DNA from 4 places in the Mesorhizobium maamorense genome. Region 3 is predicted to be linked to each of the others. Evidence: predicted binding sites of a transcription regulator. Region 3 holds the regulator's gene; each other region holds the start of a gene.
What was found. Region 3 encodes LexA, which represses DNA repair genes until DNA is damaged. Its sites were predicted from a motif close to TGTTCNNNNTGTGTTCNG; they were not measured.
Positions count from the first base shown of each region.

Region 1: a site for LexA is predicted at 920-937, ahead of parE (DNA topoisomerase IV subunit B). Genes of this name have one in related genera too.
Region 2: a site for LexA is predicted at 1,929-1,946, ahead of ACIU1A_RS14380 (ATP-dependent helicase). Genes of this name have one in related genera too.
Region 4: a site for LexA is predicted at 2,422-2,439, ahead of ACIU1A_RS28480 (YifB family Mg chelatase-like AAA ATPase). Genes of this name have one in related genera too.

Region 1 is NZ_CP173356.1:2,420,155-2,424,958, forward strand. It holds gene cpaB (Flp pilus assembly protein CpaB) at 1-771, opposite strand, end outside; gene parE (DNA topoisomerase IV subunit B) at 1,007-3,067, shown strand; gene ACIU1A_RS12435 (FUSC family protein) at 3,106-4,804, shown strand, end outside.
Region 2 is NZ_CP173356.1:2,817,289-2,822,092, reverse strand. It holds gene ACIU1A_RS14380 (ATP-dependent helicase) at 1-1,888, opposite strand, end outside; gene ACIU1A_RS14375 (glucose/quinate/shikimate family membrane-bound PQQ-dependent dehydrogenase) at 2,071-4,386, shown strand; gene ACIU1A_RS14370 (hypothetical protein) at 4,417-4,804, opposite strand, start outside.
Region 3 is NZ_CP173356.1:2,195,484-2,200,287, forward strand. It holds gene kynU (kynureninase) at 1-441, opposite strand, end outside; gene ACIU1A_RS11370 (TetR/AcrR family transcriptional regulator C-terminal domain-containing protein) at 438-830, opposite strand; gene ACIU1A_RS11375 (TetR/AcrR family transcriptional regulator) at 860-1,141, opposite strand; gene lexA (transcriptional repressor LexA) at 1,581-2,324, shown strand; gene ACIU1A_RS11385 (ComEC/Rec2 family competence protein) at 2,318-4,768, opposite strand.
Region 4 is NZ_CP173356.1:5,690,548-5,695,351, forward strand. It holds gene ACIU1A_RS28475 (malate synthase G) at 1-740, shown strand, start outside; gene ACIU1A_RS28480 (YifB family Mg chelatase-like AAA ATPase) at 796-2,328, opposite strand; gene gshB (glutathione synthase) at 2,505-3,446, opposite strand; gene ACIU1A_RS28490 (GtrA family protein) at 3,520-3,894, opposite strand; gene ACIU1A_RS28495 (glycosyltransferase) at 3,899-4,804, opposite strand, start outside.

The DNA.
Region 1 (4,804 bases), 220 kb from region 3:
GGAGGAGATGGTGGTGACACCGTCCTTGCCCTCGCCGCCCTCGCTGGCGGAGCGAAGCGACAGCGACAGCGTGCCGACGGTGCGGGCCAGCGCCACTTTCTGCGCGCCTTCGGTGGTCACCTCGATGGTTATGGAATTGGCCACCTGCGGCGTCGTTTGGCGCTCGTCGGCGCCCTGCCCGACGCTCAGCACCTTCGCGCCGGCAACGACGATCTCGGAGGTGATGGTCGAGCCGGCGGCGCCTTGCGCATTCTTGGCCACTTCCTGGATTTCACCGGCATCGCGCGTCAGCACGACATCGACCCGGTCGCCCGGCGTGACGAAGCCGCCGACGCCCGCGATCTCGTCGGTGCGGATCGTGACGGCCCGCATGCCGGGCGTCAGCATGTTGGAGAGCGTGGCGCGGCCATTCGGGCCGGACAGCTTGGTAAGCAGCACCGGTTCATTAACTTCGATCGGCGACAGCACCACGCGGCTGCCGTCCCCGAGCAGTCCATTGATGGTGGCGAAGGCGCCCTGCGGCAGCGAATCCTGCGGCCAGGGGATTTCGTTGAGTTTCGTGCGGTCGAGATCCATGCCGTACCGCAACGGTGCATTCGCCACCACGATTGTCTTGAATTCAACCCTGGGTGCGGCCGGAGCGGTGATCGACGCGGTTTTCTCCTCGGCGTCGGCCCTGGCCTGGCGCTTGACCCAGAAATCGGCGGCAAAGATCGAAATCGCGCCGAAAACGGCGGCGATGCCGATCATCGTTATGGCCTTGCCCCTCACGCCCAAACCCCTGATGCCCGTAGTTTCTTGTTATGTTGGCTCACGCTAGGCGGCATTGTTAAAGAATCAGGAATCTTCTCGCTGGCCATCCGCCCGATTTCCGCCGGCTTGGTTATCGAATGGTTTTAGGATAAGAGGGGGTTAATCCCCGAACGTAACAGGAACCTCCGTCGCTTGGCGCTGAAAAGCGTGGCAGTATCGGCGGGTGATTCGCAGCTTGGGCTCTATGGCAGGCATGGACGACAACAACGATCTTTTCGGCAATCTGGAGAAGCAGCCGCAACCGGTTCGCACACCGGCGCGTCCGCCCGATCCGCTGGTGCAGGCGGCAGCCAAGCGTCCGGCGGCCGCGTCTCGTGACGGCTCAGAGGGTTACAGCGCCGCCGATATCGAGGTGCTCGAAGGCCTGGAGCCGGTGCGGCGCCGTCCGGGCATGTATATTGGCGGCACCGACGACAAGGCCATGCACCATCTGTTCGCCGAGGTCATCGACAACTCGATGGACGAGGCGGTTGCCGGTCATGCCACATTCATCGATGTCGAGCTTTCGGCTGACGGCTTTCTCACCGTCACCGACAATGGCCGCGGCATTCCCGTCGATCCGCATCCGAAGTTCAAGAAGCCGGCGCTCGAAGTGATCATGACGACGCTGCATTCGGGCGGTAAGTTCGATAGCAAGGTCTATGAAACCTCGGGTGGCCTGCACGGCGTCGGCGTCTCCGTGGTCAACGCACTGTCGGATCATCTCGAAGTCGAAGTCGCGCGCGGACGGCAACTTTACCGGCAGCGCTTCTCGCGCGGCATCCCGGTCAGCGGCCTCGAGCACCTTGGCGAAGTTCACAACCGGCGCGGCACCAGGACCCGCTTCCATCCCGACGAGCAGATCTTCGGCAAGGGCGCCGCGTTCGAGCCGGCGCGGCTCTACCGCATGACGCGCTCGAAGGCCTATCTGTTCGGCGGCGTCGAAATCCGCTGGACCTGCGATCCTTCGCTGATCAAGGAAAAGGACACCACTCCGGCCAAGGCCGAATTCCATTTTCCCGGCGGCCTCAAGGACTATCTGAAAGCGTCGCTCGGCGACGAATTCCAGGTGACGCGCGAAATCTTCGCCGGCAAGAGCGACAGGCAAGGCGGCCATGGCTCGCTGGAATGGGCAGTGACCTGGTTCGGCGGCGACGGCTTCATCAACTCCTACTGCAACACCATCCCGACCGGCGAAGGCGGCACCCACGAGGCCGGCTTCCGCAACGTCTTGACGCGCGGCCTGCGCGCCTATGCCGACCTCGTCGGCAACAAGCGCGCCTCGATCGTCACGTCGGAAGACGTCATGATCTCGGCGGCGGGCATGCTGTCGGTGTTCATCCGCGAGCCTGAATTCGTCGGCCAGACCAAGGACAGGCTGGCGACGATCGAGGCGATCCGCATCGTCGAGACGGCGATCCGCGACCCGTTCGACCACTGGCTGGCCGACAATCCGCAGGAAGCCTCGAAGCTGCTCGAATGGGTTATCGCGCGCGCCGACGAGCGGGTACGACGCCGCCAGGAAAAGGAAGTGTCGCGCAAGAGCGCGGTGCGCAAGCTGCGCCTGCCGGGCAAGCTTGCCGACTGCACGCAGAATGCGGCCGCCGGCGCCGAACTCTTCATCGTCGAAGGCGATTCGGCCGGCGGCTCGGCCAAGCAGGCTCGTGACCGCGCCAGCCAGGCGGTGCTGCCGCTGCGCGGCAAGATTCTCAACGTCGCCAGCGCCGGCAACGACAAGCTGGCCGCCAACCAGCAGATTTCCGATCTGATCCAGGCGCTTGGTTGCGGCACGCGGTCGAAATACCGCGACGAGGATCTTCGCTACGACCGCGTCATCATCATGACCGACGCCGACGTCGACGGCGCTCACATCGCCTCGCTGCTGATCACCTTCTTCTACCAGGAGATGCCGAACCTGGTTCGCGGCGGACATCTCTACCTGGCGGTGCCGCCGCTCTATTCGATCCGGCAGGGCGGCAAGGTCGCCTATGCGCGTGACGACGCGCACAAGGACGAATTGCTGCGCACCGAGTTCACCGGGCGCGGCAAGGTCGAGATCGGTCGCTTCAAGGGCCTGGGCGAAATGATGGCCGCGCAGCTCAAGGAGACAACCATGGATCCGAGGAAGCGTACGCTGCTCCGCATCGATGTGATCGATGCCGAGGCCGCCACCAAGGACGCGGTCGATGCGCTGATGGGCACCAAGCCGGAGGCTCGTTTCCGGTTCATCCAGGAACGCGCCGAATTCGCGGAAACGGAAGTGCTGGATATCTGAGCGCAGGCCGGTCGATCAAGGCTTGCGGAGACGCGCGTGTGAGCTGGCAACGGCTGAAAGGCTATTTCGAAGCGGGTCTTGCCGGGCTGACACAGCCGACCCGGTCGGACTGGATCTTCGCCTTGCGCACGGTCTCGGCCGGCCTGATCGCGCTTATGGCCGCCTACGCCCTCAAGCTCGATCACCCGCAATGGGCGATGATGACGGTGTTCATCGTTGCCCAGCCGGTCGCCGGCATGGTGTTGGCGAAAGGCTTTTATCGGTTGCTCGGCACGCTGGCGGGCGGTGTTGCCGCAATTGCCATCACCACTGTCTTCGGCACGAATCCCTGGGTGCTGGTGACGGTGCTTGCCCTATGGATCGGCCTCTGCACCTTCGTCTCGTCGCTGCTGCGTAACCCGGAAGCCTACGGGGCGGCGCTGGCCGGCTATACCGCGATGATCATCGGCTTGCCGGCCTTTGGCCAGCCGCATCTCGTCGTCGACCTCGCGGTCGCGCGCTGTGCCGAGATCGTACTCGGCATTGTCTGCGCCGGCCTGACCAGTCGGCTGATCCTGCCCAAATTAGCCAGCGAGGCCATCATCTCGCGGCTTAAGCGCAGCATTCTCGACCTTGCCACCTATGCCGGCGGCGCCTTTTCCGGCGGCGACACGGCAATGCTTTCCGGCCTGCACCGGAAGCTGGTCGCCGACACCCAGACGCTCGCCGAGATGCGCGCCTACGCCAGGCTGGAGGCCCCGAGCTTCGCGCCGCGCGCCCATCCGGTCCGGCGCACCATCGGACAACTGCTTTCAGCGCTGTCCGCGGCCCGCGCGCTGCATTCACACGCCGCACCGAAGAACGCGGCGCTCATTCCGGTGCGCTCGGAGTTGCAAGCCCTCGTCACTGAAATGGCGGCGACGCCGGGCGCGCTCGACGACACGGCGCCCTGGCTGGCACGGCTCGACGCGATCGGCGCCAAAGCGACGCAGATGCCCGACGCCTTGGCCGACCAGGACGGCGACAGAGTCGGCACCGTCACCCGGCTCACCATCGCCGCCGATTTCGCCGAAGCGCTGAAGCAGACGCTGCGCGGTCTCGACGCCTTGCGTGCGCCCGTCACGCGGCCTTCACGCGAACGCAGCCCCCCGGCGCTGGTTGTACATCGCGACTATCACGGGGCGAGCCGCAACGCGGTCCGCGCGGCACTTGCAACGCTGCTGGTCGCCGCTTTCTGGCTGACGACGAGATGGTCGGAAGCCGCCGGCACGGTCATTCTGGTTGCCGTCGTGTCGAGCTTGTTTGCCGCCCGCCCCGATCCGGTGCGGGTAGCCTGGGGGTTCTTCCAGGGAACGCTGTTGGCTCTGCCCTTTGCCTTTCTCGTCGGCCAGATCGCGCTTCCCGTTTTTCCTGGTTTCGGCTGGTTCATGCTGTTCGTCGTACCGATCCTGGTGCCGGCGGCGCTCGCCATGGCCAATCCCCGCTATGTCGGCGTGGCGACGGCCTTCGCCATCAATTTTCTTGCTTTCCTCAGCCCGCACCAGGCGATGACCTACGACCCGGGCCCGTTCTTCGCCGGCTCGGCCTCGATCCTGGTCGGCATCCTTTTGGCAATCGGCGTCTTCATCATCGTGCTGCCCGCCGACCCATGGCTCGCGGCGCACCGCATCGTGCGGGCCATGCGCGAGGATCTGGCGCGGCTTTGCCTGCACGAGCGCGTGCCGAGGCGTTCGGCCTTCGAGAGCCTCGCCTATGACC
Region 2 (4,804 bases), 620 kb from region 3:
TGACCAGAGCGACATGTTCGAGGAAGGAGCGCAGCGATTCATACTCCTCCATGGAGCGGATCAGCTCCTTGAGGTTTTCCAGCCGGCCGGGCGCCTCGACCGAACGGTCGTTCTTCCACATGTCGGTGTAGCCGCTCTCTTCCAGGATGGTCTCGGCCAGTTCGGTATGCGGCGTGGTTTCCAGCGCCTTCTGCCAGCGTTCGAAATTGGCCGCGACCTCGCGCAATGCGGCGCGCGGCTTGGGCTTCAATTCATCGCTCTCGGCGAGCTTGGCGGCGGCTTCCAACATCGGCACGCGCAGCGCGCGAGCTGTGTCGTGGATCTGACGGATGGTGGTTTCGCCGAGGCCGCGCTTGGGTACATTGACGATGCGCTCGAAGGCGAGATCGTCGGCGCCTTGCGCGACGACGCGGAAGAAGGCAAGCGCGTCGCGGATCTCCATGCGCTCATAGAAGCGCGGGCCGCCGATGACGCGGTAATTGAGACCGAGCGTGACGAAGCGGTCCTCGAACTCGCGCATCTGGAAGGACGCCCGCACCAGGATCGCCATGTCGTTGAGATTGTGCTTCTGGCGCTGATAAGCCTCGATGGTCTCGCCGACAGCGCGTGCTTCCTCCTCGGAATCCCAGGCGGCGTGGACGTTAACCTTGCCGTCCTCGGGATCGTCGCGATCGGTGAACAGCGTCTTGCCGAAGCGGCCTTCATTGTGGGCGATGAGGTGCGAAGCGGCGCCGAGGATATGCGCGGTGGAACGATAATTGCGCTCCAGCCGGATGATGGTGGCGCCGGGAAAATCCTTGTCGAAGCGCAGGATGTTGTCGACCTCCGCGCCGCGCCAGCCATAGATCGACTGGTCGTCGTCGCCGACGCAGCAGATGTTTACTTTGTTTTCGCTCACGGGCTGTTCCGCGCCTGCCGGCGCGGGCCCGACCCTCTTTTTCTGCGCGCCTTCGGCGTCGCGGGAGGGGCCTCGCAAAGGCTCGGACGCCCGGTCGGGCTTGCGGCCTTCGGCCGAATGCAAATCCGTAGACGTCGCACTACGCCCGCTATTTGGCCGCTGCGCCAGGAGCCGCAGCCACATGTATTGCGCGGTGTTGGTGTCCTGGTACTCGTCGACGAGAATGTATCTGAACCGCTTGTGATACTCCTTCAGTACGTCCGGATTGGCGCGGAAGATGCGGATCGGGTGGCAAAGCAGATCGCCGAAATCGCAGGCGTTCAGCGTCTGCAGGCGCTCCTGGTAGGCCTTGTAGAGCTCGCGGCCCTTGCCGTTGGCGAAACTGCGCGCATCGCCCTCGGCGATATCGGCCGGGCCTTGCCCCTTGTTCTTCCAGCCGTCGATCATCTGCGCGAACTGCTTGGCCGGCCAGCGCTTGTCGTCGAGGCCCTCGGCCTGGATCAATTGCTTGATCAGCCGCACGACGTCGTCGGTGTCGAGGATGGTGAAGTCGGATTTCAGCCCGGCAAGCTCGGCGTGCCTGCGCAAGAGCTTGACGCCGATCGAGTGGAAGGTGCCGAGCCAGGGCATGCCCTCGACATTGCCTTCGCCGATCAGGATGCCTATGCGCTGCTTCATCTCGCGCGCGGCCTTGTTGGTGAAGGTCACGGCCAGGATCTGCGAGGGAAAGGCTTTTCCGGTCGCCAGGATGTGGGCGATGCGGGTGGTCAAGACGCGCGTCTTGCCGGTGCCGGCGCCGGCCAGCACCAGAACCGGGCCTTCGGTGGTTTCCACCGCCAGCCGCTGCTCGGGGTTCAACCCCTTGAGATAGTCGGGCGCGTTGTTGTGGCCGCCGCGGGCAGCCATGGCGCGCGCGGCGATGCCCGACGGGGCGGTGGGCCGCGCATCGGGTTCATCGAAAAAGGGCATGTCTTCGGAAAAGCCGGACATCGCCCCCGAATGTAGTGATTCGGTGGAGAAAGACCAGAACTGTCTACGTTTTGTTCCACTCCTGATTGTTTCCGGCCTGCTTGACAGGCAGGGCGGGTGAGGGAAAGCTGCGCAAAGGGCAGGGAGGAGATCCTGTTGCCCACCGCCGCCTCGAGGCGCGCAACAGTCGAAGGAGTATCATCTTGGCTGTCACCATCACCTCCCTCATTCTCCTCCTCATCGGCCTCGCGCTTGGCGCCGGCGGCATCTGGTTGGCTTCACTGGGAGGTAGCTGGTACTACATCATATCAGGCATCGCCTTCCTCATCACCGCATGGCTGCTCTACCGGCGCAGATCCACCGCGCTTTGGCTCTACGCCGCGATCGTGCTGGGCACGCTTGCTTGGGCGGTCTGGGAAATCGGCTTCGACTGGTGGGAACTCGGGCCGCGCGGCGGCATCATCGTGCTCGTCGCGTTGTGGCTGCTGACGCCGTGGGCGAGGCGGGGCCTTGTTGGTCCCGATGGCCGCGCCCCGCTCATTCTCGCCGTATTGGCGTCGCTGGCGGTCGCCGGCTATTCAATGACGACCGATCCCAAGGATATTGCCGGCAATTTCGACACCGACAAGGTTACCCCGGCGGCCGATCTCGGCGGCGACATACCTGCCGGCGAATGGCACTTCTACGGCCGCACGCCCTATGGCCAGCGCTATTCGCCGCTCGACCAGATCACGCCGGAGAACGTCGCCAACCTGCAGCCGGCCTGGACTTATCGCACCGGCGACGTGAAAGGTCCCGACGACGTCGGTGAGACCACCTATCAGGTGACGCCGCTGAAGATCGCCGATACGCTCTACATCTGCACGCCGCACAATTTCGCCATCGCCATCGACGCCGCCACGGGCAAGGAGAAGTGGCGCTACGATCCCCAGGTCAAGCTCGACAAGGACCGCCAGCACCAGACCTGCCGCGGCGTGTCGTACTACGCCGATGCCAAGATCGGTGCCGGGCAGCCTTGCGCCGCGCGTGTCTACCTGCCGACGTCGGATGCGCGGCTGATCGCGCTCGATGCCGCCAACGGCCAGGTCTGTCCGTCGTTTGCCGAAGGCGGCACGCTGAACCTTCTGACCGGCATGCCTTATCCCAAGTCCGGCTATTACTATTCGACATCGGCGCCGCTGATATCGGGCGACAAGATCATCGTCGGCGGCGCGGTCAACGACAATTATTCCACGCAGGAGCCCTCCGGCGTCATCCGCGCCTTCGATGCCTCTACGGGCGCGCTGATCTGGAACTGGGATTCCGGCAATCCCGACCAGACCACGCCGCTGGCGGCAGGCCAGACCTACACCGCCAATTCGCCCAACATGTGGTCGACGCCGAGTGCCGACGAAAAGCTCGACCTGCTCTACATACCCCTCGGCAACCAGACGCCGGACCAGCTCGGCGCCGGCCGCAGCGCCAACGTCGAGAAATTCTCCTCCTCGATCACCGCGCTCGACCTCAATACGGGGCAATTGAAATGGGTGCGCCAGACCGTGCACCATGACCTGTGGGACATGGACGTGCCGGCGCAGCCGAGCCTTGTCGACATCACCAAGGCCGACGGCACGGTCGTGCCGGCGCTGGTCGGGCCGACCAAGCAGGGCGATCTCTATGTGCTCGACCGGCGCACCGGCGAGCCGGTCATCCCGGTCAAGGAAGTGTCGGCGCCCGGCGGCGCCATCGAAGGCGACCACACATCGCCCACGCAGCCGGTGTCGGACCTTTCCTTCAATCCGCCGCCGCTGACCGATGCCGACATGTGGGGCATCACCATGTTCGACCAGCTGGCGTGCCGGATTGCGTTGCACAAGCTGCGCTATGAGGGCCGCTACACGCCGCCATCGCTGCAGGGCACGCTGGTCTATCCCGGCAATTTCGGCGTCTTCAACTGGGGCGGCGTGGCGGTCGATCCGGTCCGGCAGGTGCTGTTCGGCATGCCGACCTATCTCGCCTTCACCTCCAGGCTTGTGCCCCGTGCCGACGTGCCGCCGCCAGGCGACAGCAAGGGCAGCGAGCAGGGGCTGAACCGCAATGACGGCGCTCCTTATGCGGTGGTGATGGGACCGTTCCTGTCGCCGCTCGGCATTCCGTGCCAGGCGCCGCCATGGGGCTATGTCGCCGGAGCCGACCTCAGGACCGGACAGATCGTTTACAAGCACAGGAACGGCACGGTCTACGACATGACGCCGCTGCCTTTGCCGCTGAAGGTCGGCGTGCCCGGCATTGGCGGGCCGATGATCACCGCCGGCGGGGTGGCTTTCCTCGGCGCCGCGGTCGACGACTACCTGCGCGCCTACGACCTGACCTCAGGCAGGCAGCTCTGGCAGGCGCGCCTGCCAGCCGGCGGGCAATCGACGCCGATGACCTATACGGTGGCTGACGGGCGCCAGTTCGTGGTCATCGTCGCTGGCGGCCATGGCTCGGTCGGCACCAAGCCCGGCGATTATGTAATGGCATACGCACTGCCGAAGTAAGGAACGGGTTCGGTCCCGCAGGATCGCGCCCTAGCTGATTCCGAGATGGCTCTTCAGGCTTGGCACCGAGCCGAGCACTTCATTGGTGAGGTCCGGCCCGGCGGCGGCTTCGGCCTGTTGGATCAGCGTGGCGCCAGCCTGCCTGATCTGCGCCATGTCGAGGCCGGAGGCCTTGAGCGCGGCGACGCCGTTGATCAGTGCGCCGGCCTTTTCGCCGAGAACACCGCCCAGCGCGCCTTGCAGTGAGGACAGCAGGCCGCCACCGCCGGCCGCGCCGGCGGCCATGACGTCGTATTGGCGGGCGAGATCGTCGGCGCCGGGAATCTTGGCGAAGAAACCCGAGACGTTGGTGCCTTCCGCCTCGTGCTCCAGCACCGAGAAGATGGTGCCGACGACTTTCTCGGTCGTTGCCTGGTCG
Region 3 (4,804 bases):
CAGCACCGTGCCCGGCCGCGTCGAGGCAACGCCTTCGGCCATATAGAGATCGGTCGGAAAGCTGTCCCCCTCGGCGACGATGACTGACCTGTCCGGCCGCATCCCGAGTGCCGCATGCAGCACCTTGTAGATGTTGATCGAGGTGGTATCGCAGACCACCGTCTGGCCGGCGGCGGCCTCGATCAGGCGCCCGAGTTGGTCGCCGAGTTCGACCGGCATGTCGAACCAGCCGGCGGTGTTCCAGGCGCGGATGAGATCCTGCGCCCACTCCTGCGTGGCGGCCTTCTGCAGCTCGCCGAACACGGCGGGCGAAGCGGCGCCCAGCGAATTGCCGTCGAGATAGATCACCCCCTGGGGCAAGGTGAAGCGGTCACGCATGGCACGCAGCGGATCCGCGGTGTCCATTGCCTCGATCGCTGCGAGATCGGGAATTTTGCTCATGGTCGCGATGTTCCTCGGTGAGAAGAGCGCCCTGGAAACGGGCCGGCTGTTTTGCCGCCCGGGCAAGGGCTGGCCGCATAGAGGCGCAAGAACAGGGTGAACGCCCGGTTCGATCTTTGCTCGATTTCCGCCCGAGGCAGTTCCTCGAGCACCCCAACGATCCGGCGAACCTGGAGATCGCCGATCAAAAGACTGATGTAGATGTCGGCGGCTTCGGCAGGATCGTCACAGGCGATCAGGCCGGCCCGACTTGCGGTTCGAAGCAGGTCGCCAACAAGCGGCATTATGGTATTGCGGCCGAATTGCGCGATCGATTGGCCAAGCGTGCCTGTATCGTTGACGTCGCCGGCCGCGGCGCGATTGAGCGCCACCGCCTTGTCGCCCGTCACGAGGGTCAGCAGGACTGGCCCGAGCAAGTTCAGGGTTTCGAGCGGATCGCGCGCCTGGTGAAGGGCGTCCTCCAGCAGCTTCCTTGCCTCTCCGCATTGGCTTCGATCAAGGATCGAAACAGGGTCTGCTTGTTGCCGTACCAGTTGTAGAGGGTTTCGTTCGAGGCCGATGCCCGCTTGGCGATAGCAAGCAGGGAGGCGCTCTTGTAGCCGGTTTCCCGGAGCACCGCATAGGCGGCCTCCTCTATCCGTTCGCGTCGCGCGGCCTGCTTCGGCGTGGTCATTGGTGTTCCTCTTCGAAAACCGTACATTATTATACGGTTTCGTCAAGCGAACGGGAAGCAAGGAGCGAGCGAACGCAGCCCATCGCGACCAGTGGTGGTGCCTCGTCGTTTTCCGGCAGGAAGTTGGCATTTTGGTTTCGTTTCGTTCACGAGCCGCAGGGGTTTTTAATCCGCCCAAACGCACCCCGCACCTGCCGGTCACCCAGCTTGCAGGCTTGTGCCAAGAGTGGAGACGGTCGGGCCACAGGCCATTAACCAAAATAGTCTCAAAGGGCCCGGGAGCGCATTGACGACGGACCGCGCTGGCAGGATGCTGGCTGCGGGAGGGCATTTCGTTTCCGTCGCCTTAACAAATTCATTAAACTTTAAATGGTTGCGGAACACAACTGGAACAGATAGTGTTTGTTCTGGGTTTGTTTTCTGATTCTGGTTCCAGACCCTTCGTGCAATGCCTTTGGGGGCCGCCATGCTCACGCGCAAGCAACATGAACTCTTGATGTTCATCCATGAACGGCTGAAGGAAAGCGGCATTCCGCCGTCCTTCGACGAGATGAAGGAAGCGCTGGACCTCGCCTCCAAGTCGGGAATTCATCGGCTGATCACGGCGTTGGAGGAGCGCGGCTTCATTCGCCGCCTGCCCAACCGGGCGCGCGCGCTGGAGGTGCTGCGCCTGCCGGACTCGATCGCGCCGGGTCTTAACGCGGCAAAGAAGTTCTCCCCGAGCGTCATCCAGGGCAGCCTCGGACAGGGCAGCAGCCCTAGCCGGCAGATCAAGCCGGCGACGTCTTCGCGTCTGCCCGCTGCCGGCAATGACGACGATGCGGTTTCAGCGGTGTCGATCCCGGTCATGGGTCGCATCGCAGCGGGTGTGCCGATCGACGCCATCCAGCATCAGACGCATTCCATTTCAGTGCCGCCTGACATGATCATGGGCGGCGAACACTATGCGCTGGAGGTCAAGGGCGATTCGATGATCGAGGCCGGCATTTTCGACGGCGACACGGTCATCATCCGCAATGCCGACACCGCAAGTCCCGGCGAGATCATCGTGGCCCTGGTGGACGAGGAGGAAGCAACGCTGAAGCGCTTCCGCCGAAAGGGTGCTTCGATTGCGCTCGAGGCTGCCAATCCGGCCTATGAAACACGTATTTTCGGACCGGACAGGGTCAAGGTGCAAGGCAAGCTGGTCGGCCTGATCAGGCGCTACTGAGCGGGGTCGGCGGTGGGCTTTTCGGGTTTACGGTAAGGCGGCAGTCCCCTTGCCTCGCGTGAGAATTTTCGCTGTTCGTGCCAAGGCCGATATGGCCTGTCGACGGCAAAGCTGACCCGTCCCGGTGCCGTCGCCGATTGCCGGTCGAAGAAGACGGCGGCACTTCCCTTACGAGCGAGCTGCCGCTTGGTGATAACGAGAACCAGCGGATTGTGGCAGGGGTCGTAGCCCGCGGGGTCGTTGATGACGATCAGATCCGCATAGGAGCAGGCCCTCCAGGCGTCCTTGCGATCCTCCACCTGCGCGATGATCGCCCCCGAGGTATGCCGGGCCATGCACAGGCCCGTGAAGCAATAGAAAGGCGCTCCCGCCGGAAGTTGCGCGGGATCGAAGATGTCGAACTGTCGGTCTCCGCTGTCGAACAGTTCCGGCGCAACGATGGTTTCGGACTTCAGCGCCCGTTTCCAGTTATCGACGGTGAATTCGTTCGGGCGCGCCCGGTTGATCGCGAGCTCGCCGCCGCCGATCGGCAGTGCCACCAGGCGAGCATCCTCCGAAATCAGCACGTCCGGCGTGCGCGTGTCCGAGACGGTCAACAGACCGGCGAGCGCGAAGGGAAGTGCCGCCAGCCGCAGCCATGTCGTGGCCATCGTCGCGATGACCAGAGCGATCGCCACCAGAAGGACGGATTGCTGCGAAATCAACCCGACCGCGTCGACCGGCGAGCGTTGCGAGATCCATCCTGATATGGCGATCATCGCGGTCAGTCCCTTGCCCATCAGATAAAGGGATGGTCCATCGAACCCGAACGGCATCAGCAGCGCGCTGGCAACCGCAAGGAACATCACGACCGAAACGATCGGCATGACGGCAAGATTGGCGAACAGGCTGAGCGGCGACACGCGCTGGAAATGCCAGATGGCGAAAAGCGCCGTGGCGCTTCCCGCGATAATCGAGGTCATCGCCAGCCCACCTGTCGCCAGCAGCAATTTTCGCGTCAGCAGGCCAGGCAAGGTCCGTTGCGGCGGCGGGGTCCGCGCTTTGTCGGCTTTGCGATCCGACCAGCCGGCATAGGCGCCGACCAGGGCCGCGGTGGCGGCGAACGACATCTGGAAGCTCGGCCCTACCACCTCGTGCGGCGACACCACGATGACGGCGATCGCCGAAATAGCCAGATTGCGCATGGTGAGTGCCGCCCGATCGAACAGAACGGCGATCAGCATCACCGCCAGCATGATGAAGCTGCGTTCGGCGGCGACAACGACGCCCGAAATGACGAGGTAGGCGGCGATCGAGAAAAGTGCCGCCGCGGCCGCGTATTTCTTGACCGGCCGGCGGGAGGAAAAATTCGGGAACAGCGCGAAGCCGCCACGCAGCAGACCCATGACCGTGCCGGCGACCAGCGCCATGTGCAGCCCGGAAATTGAGATGATGTGGTAGATGCCGGTGCGTCGCATCGCTTCATTGATCTCGTCGGGGATCCCGGCGCGCACACCCACGATCAGCGCCGCGGCGATCTCGCCCTCGGCACCGCCGATGCTGCCCCTGATATGGTCGGCAATGCTTTCGCGAGCACTCTCGATGGCGGCTGAAAGGGCGGCCCACAGCGGCCTGTCATCGGCTGAGACGATTTTGGGGTTGCCGAGAAAGAAGCCGCTGGCGCCTATGCCGGCGAAGTAGCTGTCGAAGGAAAAGTCGTAGCTGTCCGGCCGCACCGGTCCGGTCGGCGGCAACAGCCTGGCATAGCCGGTCACGAGCGAACCGGCCGTCACTTCAGCCGGCACCTTGCGTGCCGAAAGGCGAACGCGCTCCGGCGCGTAGAGTAGTTTCGGCCGCGCGGTCGATGTCACATCGATGGTCAGCCGGATGCGCCCGGTCTCCATCTGGTCGACCGAAACGACGCGGCCGGTGATTTGCGTGGAGATTTCCGAGCCCAGCATCCGCGTTCCCGCTCGCCACGTCTCGACTTTGCCGGCGAGCATGCCGAGCGCGCACAACAGCGCCGCCATGAAGCACAGATGCGTTTTCGGCCATGAGCGTGAAACGAGCGCGCACAGCGACATCAGGATCGCGACCGCGACAGGCTTGGCAAAGCCCGGCTCCGCCGCCAGCGAAAAATAGGCGATCGATCCGCATGCCAGGAACACCGGGACGAGCAGGAAGGCTATGCCCCGATCGAGTTCGAGCTCGGACGCTCTGGCCACGCCGTTGCGCAGACGAGGCCATGAAGCACGGCCGAACTCACGGCGCAGACGCACGGCCGCGCCGGCTGCGGGAATGCCGGGCGGCGTGGAAACATCCGCCGGCGGCGACTTGCCCGGCTGCTGTAGGGGCGGCAACGCCAGCGGCAATGAGGCGGGCGCGGGCATGGCAAAAAGAGAGCGTTCGCTGACGCCGGCAACGACGTCCTCGCCTTCCTCCGCGCCCCGGCCCGCTCCAGCCATCGGGTCTGCCCCTTGCGCCCTCGACACCCTATGCTA
Region 4 (4,804 bases), 3.1 Mb from region 3:
ACATGAAGCAGGCCGCGTGGATTTCCGCCTACGAGGCCTGGAATGTCGACACCGGGCTGGAATGCGGGCTTGCCGGCCATGCCCAGATCGGCAAGGGCATGTGGGCGATGCCGGATTTGATGGCGGCGATGCTCACCGAGAAGATCGCCCACCCCAGGGCCGGCGCCAACACCGCCTGGGTGCCTTCGCCGACCGCGGCGACGCTGCACGCCACTCATTATCACAAGGTCGATGTCCACGCTGTCCAGGCGGCGCTGAAGAGCCGGCCGAAGGCCAAGCTCGACGACATCCTGTCGGTGCCGGTCGCGGTGCGGCCCAACTGGTCGCCGGCCGACATCCAGGCGGAGCTCGACAACAACGCGCAAGGCATTCTGGGCTATGTCGTGCGCTGGATCGACCAGGGCGTCGGCTGCTCGAAAGTGCCCGACATCAACGATGTCGGCCTGATGGAGGACCGCGCCACGCTGCGCATCTCTTCGCAGCACATCGCCAACTGGCTGCACCATGGCGTCTGCACGGCCGACCAGGTGATGGAAACGATGAGGCGCATGGCTGATATCGTCGACCAGCAGAACCAAGGCGACCCGCTCTACCGGCCGATGGCCGCCGATTTCGACGGCTCCGTCGCCTTCCAGGCCGCCTGCGACCTCGTCTTCAAGGGCCGCATCCAGCCCAACGGCTACACCGAGCCGGTGCTGCACGCGCGGAGGCTGGAACTGAAGGCGAAGGGAGCGGCCTGAACCGGAGGTTTGGAGCCGCCGGCGTTCCGTTCCCCTCCTATCGAGCGAGAGCGCGCTACGCCGCCTGCGCCACCCGCTCCGAACTCATCCGGTAGGAAATCGCTTCGGCGAGATGAATGCGGCCGACGGTTTCGCTGGCGTCGAGATCGGCGAGTGTTCTCGCCACCTTCAGCACGCGGTGATAGGCCCGCGCCGAGAAGCCGAGCTTCTCGCTGGCGTCCTTGAGCAGCGACAGGCCCGATGCGTCGGGCATGGCGATCTCCTCGATGACCGCGGGCGCGCAATGCGCGTTTGTGGTGGCGCTGGTGACGCCGAGCCGTTCGAAGCGCTCGCGCTGGAGGGCGCGGGCACGCGCCACGCGCAGCGCCACGTCGGCGCTCTTCTCCGCCCGGTCGGGCCGGATCAGGTCGCTGGCCGAGACCGCCGGCACCTCGATCCTGAGGTCGATGCGGTCGAGCAGCGGGCCCGAGATGCGCGCCTGGTAGTCGGTGCGGCAGCGATCGCCGCGCAGGCAGCGATAGCCGGGTTCGCCGGCCATGCCGCATCGGCACGGGTTCATCGCCGCCACAAGCTGGATGCGCGCCGGATAGGTGACGCGGTGATTGGCGCGCGCGATCATGCAGTCGCCGGTCTCCAGCGGCTGGCGCAACGCGTCGAGCGTCTGCGGCGTGAATTCGGGAAATTCGTCGAGGAACAGCACGCCGTGGTGCGCAAGCGACACTTCGCCCGGCCGCGCCCGGATGCCGCCGCCGACCATCGCCGCCATCGAGGCCGAATGGTGCGGCGCGCGGAACGGCCGCCGGTCGGTCAGCTTGCCTTCGCCGAGCTCGCCGGCGACGGAGGCGATCATCGACACTTCGAGCAATTCCTTCGGCGCCAGCGGCGGCAGGATCGACGGCAGCCGCTGCGCCAGCATCGATTTTCCCGATCCGGGCGGGCCGACCATCAGCAGGTTGTGCCCACCGGCCGCCGCCACCTCCAGCGCTCGTTTGGCGGTTTCCTGGCCCTTGATATCGGCAAGATCGGGCAGGTCGCGCGCCGCGGCGTGGATACCGGCCTCGGGGCGAGACAGCACCTGCGTGCCGCGGAAATGATTGGCGATGGCGATCAGGCTGCGCGGCGCGAGTATGTCAAAGTCCTTGCCGGCCCAGGCGGCTTCCGGGCCGCAGGCGAAGGGGCAGATCAGGCCCTTGCCTTCAGAATTGGCCCCAATCGCGGCCGGCAAGGCGCCGGCGACGGCGGCGATAGTGCCGTCGAGCGATAGTTCGCCAAGCACGACATAGCCGGCCAGCATGTCGCCCGGAATGGCGCCAAGCGCCGCCATCAGGCCGAGCGCGATCGGCAAATCGTAGTGGCTGCCCTCCTTGGGCAGGTCGGCGGGCGCCAGGTTGACAGTGACCTTCTTGGACGGCATCGACAGGCCGGAAGCATGCAGTGCCGCCTGCACCCGTTCGCGGCTTTCGGCCACCGCTTTGTCGGCCAGGCCAACGATGTGCATGTTGACCTTGCCGGGCGCGATCATCACCTGCACGTCGACCGGCACGGCCTCGATGCCCTGGAAAGCAACCGTGCGAACCCGCGCCACCATGTCTTGCCCCCGGATCTGGGCTTGCCCCAAGCCTTTTGCAATCAGGCCGCGAAGGGCCTGGGCCGGAGACAATCACAGTTCCTCGGCTAAATCAAGAACATTACAGGAACACGCAATCGCTTAAGTTGCGGCGCGATTGTTCCGGTTGCAAAAACGGAAATACAAAATGAAAACGGCTATTTCCGCTTGGCCTCCACCGCGTCCCAGAACAGGCTGGCGATGTCGGCGCCGCCGAAGCGTTTGACTTCGCGCACGCCGGTCGGCGAGGTCACGTTGATCTCGGTCATGTAGTCGCCGATGACGTCGATGCCGACGAGGATGAAGCCGCGTTCCCTCAGTGCCGGCCCGATGCGGGCGCAGATCTCGCGCTCGCGCTCGGTCAGCTTGGTCTTCTCGGCGCGGCCGCCGACATGCATGTTGGAGCGGGAATCGTGCTCGGCCGGCACCCGGTTGATGGCCCCGACCGGTTCGCCGTCGATCAGGATGATGCGCTTGTCGCCCTTGCGCACGTCCTTCAGGTAGCGCTGCACGATGTAGGGCTCACGGAACAACTGGCCGAACATTTCGAGCAGCGAGGCGAGGTTGCGGTCGGCCTCCAGCAGGTGGAAGATGCCCGCGCCGCCATTGCCGTAGAGCGGCTTGACGATGATGTCGCCGAATTCCTTGCGGAAGGCGGCGACCTCCTGGGGATCCTTGGTGATCAGCGTTTCCGGCATCAGGTCGGAAAACTCGGTGACGAAGATCTTTTCCGGGCTGTTGCGCACCCAGGCGGGGTCGTTGACCACCAGCGTCCCGGGGTGGATGCGCTCCAGTATGTGCGTGGTGGTGATGTAGTTCATGTCGAAGGGCGGATCCTGTCTCAGCAGGACCACATCCATCTCCGACAGGTCGGTGCGCATTTTCTCGCCCAGCGAATAGTGGCTGCCCTTCTCGTCGCGTACCTGCATCTCCTCGATGCGGGCGAAAACCTTGCCGTCGCGCAGCGACAGCCGGTCGGGCGTGTAGTGGTAGAGCTGATGGCCGCGCCGCTGCGCCTCCAGCGACAGCGCGAACGAAGTGTCTCCGGCGATCGACACGGTGGAGATGTGGTCCATCTGGACGGCGATTTTCAGCTTCATGGCAGGTCCCCAGCACGGTCGATGAGAGAGCGATATAGGGGTCCCGGCGCCTTCTGCCAATCGGGCCACGCCGCTAGCGGTCGAAGACCAGCCTGGAATAGCCGAGAAAGGACAGCCCCATGGCGGCCAGCGAAGCGAAAGCAAGGGCGGCCAATGGCGGGGTTGTCGGCAGGACGACAAGGATGGCGCAGTAGACCAGATAGTTGGCGATGCTGGTGGCGATGCCGACGCTGCCATAGCACGCGCCTTCCCGCACCAAGCCGCGGCTCGACGGCGAGAAGGTCAGATGCCGGTTTGTCTGCCAGGTGACACAGAGTGCAAAGCCGATGGACAGCATGCGGGCGCTGAAAGGGCCGAGCGGCGTGACCGCAAGCAGCAACCAGAGGGCGGCCGCGTCGGCGACGAAGCCGATGCCGCCGGCAAAGACGAAGCGGACGAGACGGCTCACCGCTTCATGCGGCGCGAGGCGTCTTGCCTGGGCCGGCCTTCGCGGCAGTCGGCTCGCTGGCGCGCTCGCGCCGCTCTATGCGGCCCGAAGGCATCGACAGGTAGAAGATGCGCTTCTGTTCGGCGCGGCCGCGCGACACCGAATCGAGGATCACCCCAGTCACACCAGCCAGCATCGAGAGCAAGAGCAGGCCGACCGACAGCACCCATGTCGGCATGCGCGGCACCAGCCCGGTCTCGGCGAATTCGACCAGCACCGGCGCCATCAGGAACAAGCTCGACACCAGGAAGACCAGGGCGAAGGCGCCGAAGAAACGCAGCGGTTGCGTTTCCTTCATCAGCATGGCGAACATCCACAGGATCCTGGCGCCGTCGCGAAAGGTCGAAAGCTTCGATGACGAGCCGTCCGGCCGCTTGCCGTAATCGAGCGCGATCTCGCTGACGGGCAATTTGAGCTGCGAGGCGTGCACCGACATTTCGGTCTCGATCTCGAAGCCGCCGGAGACGGCCGGGAAGCTCTTGACGAAGCGCCGGGTGAAGACCCGGTAGCCCGAGAAGATGTCGGTGAAATCGCTGCCGAACAGCCCTTTATAGAGGCTGTTGAAGACGCGGTTGCCGAAGGCATGGCCGGTCCTGCCGGCATCGTCGGTGACGCCGCGCCGGGTGCCCACCGCCATGTCGGAGCGCTCGGTCAGAAGCGTGTTGATCAATTGCGGCGCGTCTTCCGGCGCATAGGTGCCGTCGCCGTCGGCCATCAGGTAAATGTCGGCGTCGATGTCGGCGAACATGCGCCGCACCACATTGCCCTTGCCCTGGCGCGGTTCGCGCACCACTATGGCGCCGGCCGCGCGGGCCCTGAGCGCGGTCAGGTCGCGCGAATTGTTGTCGTAGACATAGATCGTCGCCAAAGG